Regions from separate parts of the Bariatricus sp. SGI.154 genome, predicted to be linked through region 2. Evidence: predicted binding sites of a transcription regulator. Region 2 holds the regulator's gene; the other holds the start of a gene.

Region 1 (3,423 bases), on a different contig from region 2:
TCTTAATCAAGGCACAAGCCTCATCAACAAGGTCAATCGCCTTATCTGGCAGGAATCTGTCTGAGATATAACGATCAGAAAGTGTCGCTGCCGCAACCAGCGCACCGTCTGTAATCTTAACGCCGTGGAACACTTCATAACGCTCTTTCAGGCCTCGAAGAATAGAAATTGCATCTTCAACCGTCGGCTCATCTACCATTACCGGCTGGAAACGACGCTCCAAAGCCGCATCCTTTTCAATATACTGACGGTACTCATCTAAAGTTGTCGCACCGATACAGTGAAGTTCTCCTCTGGCAAGCATCGGTTTCAACATATTGCCCGCATCCATAGCACCGTCCGTCTTACCGGCACCTACGATCGTATGAAGTTCATCGATGAAAAGAATAATCTTGCCGTCACTGTTCTTCACTTCTTCCAGCACTGCCTTCAGACGCTCTTCGAATTCTCCACGATACTTGGCACCTGCCACAAGCGCTCCCATATCCAGGGAAAAGATTGTCTTATCTTTCAAGCCCTCCGGTACATCGCCACGGACGATTCGTTGTGCCAGTCCCTCGACAACTGCAGTCTTACCAACACCAGGTTCACCGATCAATACCGGATTGTTCTTCGTTTTTCTGGAAAGGATACGAATTACATTACGTATCTCGGAGTCACGTCCGATCACAGGATCTAGTTTTTGCTCTCTTGCACGTTCTACAAGATCTGAGCCGTACTTGTTCAGCGTATCGTAGGTATCTTCCGGATTATCGCTGGTTACACGCTGGTTTCCCCTAACAGTGGACAATGCCCGCAGGAACTCATCCCTCTTGATACCCATTTCCCGGAAAAGGGACTTCATCTCTTTATTCGGATATTTTATCAGCGACAAAAAGAGATGCTCAACAGATACATATTCATCTCCCATCTGCTTTGCTTCATCTTCCGCATGAATCAGGGCTTTGTTTAAGTCCTGACCGACATATTGCTGACCGCCCTGAACTTTGGTACGCTTCCTTAATGCTTCTTCTGTGCGGTTAATGATATTGTTCTTATCGATTCCCATCTTCTCCAAGAGTTTGAGAATCAGACTGTCGTCCTGTGTGAGCAATGCATAGAGCAGATGCTCCTGCTCAATCTCCTGGTTGCCGTACTCTAATGCCACGCGCTCACAGTTCTGGACTGCTTGTAAGGATTTTTGCGTAAATTTATTTATATTCATAGTGACAACCTCCTCGTATAACGTTATCTTAAATTAGTGATTTGTTCTATTTGCAATATAACATTAACGCTTTTTGTTAGCACTGTCAAGTGGTGAGTGCCAAAAAGATTATAAAAATTTAGTGAAACCTCTAAAGTCCTAGTTTCACTAAACTTAAAACTCACTATCAACTATGGTTTTTCTCTACTCGCTGTCCAATCTACCTTCCTAAAAATTAATAAACTTACCTATTTCTCATCCCACAACTAATCGCTCCCACCGGGCAAGCCTTCTTACACCTTCCACACCGGATACACTCCGGATGGTTCGCATTCTCCACCGGATTCACCTGCATCTGACACGTCTGCGCACACTTTCCACAATGCACACACTTCTCATCATCTACCCGATATCTGAAAATCGAGATCGGATTAAAAACAGAATACAGCGCCCCCAGCGGGCAGATATATTTACAAAACGGACGATAGATGATCATCGAAAGTATGATTGTGATCATCAGCAGCACACCCTTCCACGCATACAGCCATCCTACTGCACTTTGCAGGGACTGATTCATCAGAACCAGCGGGATTCCCCCCTCCAGCATCCCTGCCGGACAGATCAATTTGCAGAAATACGGCGCTCCCTGCCCCATGATATCCACAACGAACAGCGGAAGCAAGATCACGAATACCGCGAAGATCACATATTTCAACTTTCTTAATAATATATCCCCGTAAAAAGTCCTGATTTTCTTCGGAAATGGAATCTTATGCAGCAACTCCTGAATCAGCCCGAATGGGCACAAGAATCCACATACCACTCGTCCGATCATCGCTCCTATAAAGATCAGAAAGCCAATCACATAATATGCCATTTTAAAATTCCAACTACCCACAACTGCCTGTATCGCCCCAATCGGACAGGCTCCGACCGCCCCAGGGCAGGAATAGCAGTTAAGTCCGGGAACGCAGATTTTCTTTAAATTTCCTTTGTAAATCTTCCCCTGAAGGAATCCAGCCAGATAACTGTTCGTCAGCAATGCCCACAGTGCCTGAATTCCATGACGGGACCATTCATTGATTTTCATCTTTTGCTTATCCAATTCCTATACACTCCAAACATATTCTTACTGCTTTTGCCAACACAACATCCACTTCGCCACGACAGATTCCATATCCCATCATCAGAATCCCCAGCATAGCTATCACAATTCCTATCCATCTGGATTCCCTTATTTTCGCCATTACTATTCTCCTTTTACTCCTTTAAGTTCTGTCTTCACGATCTCTATCCTTCCACTCCCAACAATTCCAATATCTCTTCTCTTCCAAGGCTGCCAAGTTGTGCCGTCTCTCCGCCAACGATCCGATCTGCCAGATTCTTTTTCGTCTCTTGAAGTTTTTGTATTTTCTCTTCAATAGTGTCTTTAACAATCAGTTTGTAGACCGTTACCTTCTTCGTCTGCCCGATACGATGGGCGCGGTCAGTCGCCTGATTCTGTACCGCCTGATTCCACCATGGATCATAGTGGATCACCACATCGGCTCCGATAAGGTTCAGGCCCACGCCTCCTGCTTTTAATGAGATCAAGAATACAGACACATTTCCCTCATTAAACTCCTTCACCAATTGCAACCTTTTTTCTTTCGAAGTACTGCCTGTAATCATATAGTATGAGATTCCCGATTCCTCCAGCCTATTCTTAAGAATCTCCAGCATCGAAGTAAACTGCGAGAATACAAGCATCCTGTGACCGCCATCAACCGCGCTTTGAATCAACTGGAGGCATGCCTCAAGTTTGGCGGTCTCACCCTTGTAGTTATCGAAACAAAGTGACGGATCGCAGCATATCTGCCGAAGCCTTGTCAGTTCTGCCAGAATCAGCATCTTATTCTTATTAAATTCCGCATCATCCTGCCTTGCAATATCTTCTTTCATATGCAACACCTGTGCATCATACAGTTTCTGCTGCTCACTTCCGAACCTTACATAGCGTGCTTCTTCCAGTTTCTCTGGCAGATCTTTCAACACATCCTCTTTCACTCTTCGCAGAATGAACGGGCTTACCATTTTCTGAAGGCGGTTCATTGCCACTTCATCATTGTTCTTTACAATTGGAGTCTCTATCTCTCGTTTGAATACATCATAACCATACAGAAAGCCGGGCATCAGGTAGTCGAAAATACTCCATAACTCACTCAGCCTGTTCTCGATTGGTGTGCCGGTCAAAGCATAGC
Region 2 (3,423 bases):
AATACCTATAATTTTGCCCATTATAAAGACCTCCTATTTTTATGAAATAATAATTAATTGTAAGTGTCATATGAAGTTCGATTCGCTTCGCTCCTCGAACAACCTTCACACTAAATTCTGTGAAGATACTCTTCACTTTGTTCAGAGTATCTACCTTCATACTAAGTTCGATAATACCTCACTAAGTATTCAGGCATCATTAAGTGTTCAGGTTTAGTTCGCTACTTTTACCATGCTGTGTCTTACGACGGAATCACGGTACATGTAACCTTTCTGAAACTCTTCGGCTACGATATTCTCACCGAGGTTCTCATCTTCCACGTGCATCACTGCATTGTGGAAATCAGGATTGAATTCCTGTCCTACCGCTTCGATAGGTTTGACCCCTACACTTTCCAGTGTTGTCATTAACTGCTTATACACCATCTCCATTCCTTGGATGAAGGGATCTTCTTTGTCTTCTTCCTTGACTGCTCCAAGCCCACGCTCGAAATTGTCAACTACCGGAAGAATCTTATCTATGATATCTTTCGCTCCTATCTCGTACATCTGGGACTTCTCCCTCTCCGTACGTTTGCGGAAGTTATCAAACTCTGCCATCTGACGAGTGAGTCTGTCAGTCAGTTCCTCAATCTTCTCGTCTTTTTTATCTTTTTTATTCTTCTTGCCAAATAATTTCTTTCCGGATTTTGGTTCTTCTTCGCCGTCCTTTGCCTCTTCTTCCTCGCTGTCTTCAGCTGCTTCGCCATCTCCGCCAACTGTCGCCTCTTCTTCTGGCTCTTCACTGGCTTCTGCTGTATTACCGCTGTCATCAGAAGTTTCTGCCGCTTCTTGTTCTGCCTGCTCTGCTGCCTTCTTCGCTTCCTCTACAGCCTCTTTTACCATCTCTTCCTGGCTTTTCTCCTGCTGATTCTCCAAGGGTTATTCCACCTTTCTTATTCATTCTTATGAAACATCTGATCCAACTCATTCTGGAGTCGTTTCATAGATTTTAATACATGCTCATAATCCATTCGCTTCGGTCCGATAATACCTATCGTTCCCTTCATGCCGTCACCTAATTCATAAGTTGCGGTAACGACACTACAGTCTTTCATAGTCTGAACCGGAGTCTCATCTCCGATATACACCTGAATTCCGGTATTCTCTTCCTGAGATAATGTCTGGGTTACAAGTTCTGTCAACTGCTGCTTCTCTTCAAATGCATTGATAATCTCCTGGGCGCTCTGCTTATCACTAAGTTCCGGATACTTGAATATGTTCGTGGCTCCGCTTGTGTAGATCTGCATATCTTCATCTACCTGAATGGCATCCGCCACCGCATCTAATACCTTGCCAACCACTTGGCTGTGTATCCCGGCCTGTTCTTTTAATCTCGCGATCAGCCCAAGATTGATTGCTTCAATCGACATGCCGTTCAATGTAGTGTTCAAGAGCATATTCAATTTCAGCAGATTCTCATTGCTGAGCGGCTCTTCTATATTAATGATCTTATTCTTGATCACATTGCCGCCAAGTACGATTACCGCAATCACCTGTTCCGCATCCACCATGGATAACTGGATGAATTTAATCTTGTTCGCGTTATTCATCGGTGTAGAAACCATAGTCGCATAATTCGTACTATTGGCAAGAACCTTGGCTGCCTGCTTCAGGAGTTGTTCCATCTTGTCTGCCTTATCAAGCATCTGCTCCTGCATCTCGCTTAATTCCTGCTCCTTCTCATCCATCAGCATATCTACATATAATCTGTAGCCTTTATCCGAAGGAATACGTCCGGCTGACGTATGCGGCTGCATGATATATCCAAGTTCTTCCAAGTCTGCCATCTCATTGCGGATCGTTGCAGAACTTAAATTTAAATCCGTATATTTGGAAATCGTTCTGGACCCGACCGGCTCGCCTGTCTCCAGATACGTCTGAATGATTGCATGCAATATCTTTAACTTACGATCACTCAAGCCATGTTCTGATATCATTCGCCTTCCTCCTTTCGGATTTTGTTTTATTAGCACTCTTTGTTTTTGAGTGCTAACACCTTTCGACTATTAATTTAGCACTGCTGATTTGTTTTGTCAACACTCTTTATACATTTTTTATAAGTTTGGGATGTAGTAAAATGCACTTTTACTACGTCCCAAATTGAAAAATGTGGTGTACCTAACTGAAAAATGTGGTGTACCCACCTGAATTACTTAAGCCAGAATTCACTTCTGAGATAATCCACCACCCCTTCTTTCCTAAGTTTCCCAAGTTCTGCCGACATAGCGCTCCTCTCCACACAGAGATAATCCGCCAGCCCTTGCCTGTCGAATGGAATGCAAAAATGCCTGCTTCCTGCCCTTTTAGACTGGTCTGACAGATAGGACATCAGCTTTTCCCTGGTGGTCCGTCTGGAAAGATACCGGATCTTCTCTCCCAGCAATACATTCTTCCCCGCTAGGATATGCACCATATTCCTAACCAGTTCCTGATGAAACTGACAGGCAGTCGGGCAGACAGTCAATACCCGCCTTACATCCAACTGCAGAACAGCACTGTCTTCCACCGCCGCTACACTCACCGGACTTCTATCAAACTTTGCACAGGCATAAGCCGCTCCGAATAACTCTCCTTGCCCCACCTGCTCAAGGATCGTCCGATTCCCAAACACATCCTCATTCATTACCTGCACACATCCCTTAAGAACTACTCCAACCTTTCCAACTGGCTCTCCTTCCACCAGGATAACCTCGTTTCTTCCATAATTCCGGACAGTTCCTCCCAGACACGAAAGCATATTCTCAAGATCCTCCTCCTTAATTCCTTGAAATAACGGAGAAGCCGACAGCATGTCTATATTAATTTTCATATTTTCACTCCCTTTGTTGGAAAAACAACATATTTTCTTTTCTCATTGTAGTAAATTATGTGTATCAAATCAAGGAGGTACATTATGATAAGAACAATTATTCATATAGACGAAGAAAAATGCAACGGCTGCGGAGCCTGTGCTGCAGCCTGCCACGAAGGAGCGATCCAGATGGTCGATGGAAAAGCCAGATTAATCCGAGACGATTATTGCGACGGATTAGGAAACTGTCTTCCAGTATGTCCGACAAACGCAATCTCATTCGAAGAAAGAGAAGCAGCAGCCTACGACGAAGAGGCTGTACAACAACATCTAAAAAATAAAGCAATTCCTGACAATAGTTCCGCACCAGAGAATTCTCCACTCCCGGAGATTCCATCAAGCCAGCTTAGCCAGTGGCCAGTGCAGATCAAATTAGTGCCAGTAAACGCACCATACTTTGAAAATGCCAACCTGCTAATCGCTGCAGACTGCACCGCTTACGCCTACGCAGATTTTCACAACCGCTTCATCAAAAACCGAATCACCCTGATCGGCTGCCCGAAACTAGACGAAGGCGATTACACAGAAAA

What was found. Region 2 encodes HrcA, which represses chaperone genes, less so after heat shock. Its sites were predicted from a motif close to TGTTAGCACTCNNNNNNNNNGAGTGCTAACA; they were not measured.
Region 1: the regulator HrcA is predicted to act here: its motif matches at 1,279-1,309, upstream of clpB (ATP-dependent chaperone ClpB).

Annotation. Positions count from the first base shown of each region.
Region 1 is NZ_JBNPMC010000023.1:31,677-35,099, forward strand. It holds gene clpB (ATP-dependent chaperone ClpB) at 1-1,204, opposite strand, end outside; gene ACQRBN_RS11170 (4Fe-4S binding protein) at 1,428-2,273, opposite strand; gene ACQRBN_RS11175 (CD1871A family CXXC motif-containing protein) at 2,281-2,430, opposite strand; gene ACQRBN_RS11180 (SNF2 helicase associated domain-containing protein) at 2,474-3,423, opposite strand, start outside.
Region 2 is NZ_JBNPMC010000032.1:20,810-24,232, forward strand. It holds gene dnaK (molecular chaperone DnaK) at 1-21, opposite strand, end outside; gene grpE (nucleotide exchange factor GrpE) at 214-885, opposite strand; gene hrcA (heat-inducible transcriptional repressor HrcA) at 936-1,979, opposite strand; gene ACQRBN_RS13265 (Crp/Fnr family transcriptional regulator) at 2,192-2,851, opposite strand; gene ACQRBN_RS13270 (ATP-binding protein) at 2,936-3,423, shown strand, end outside.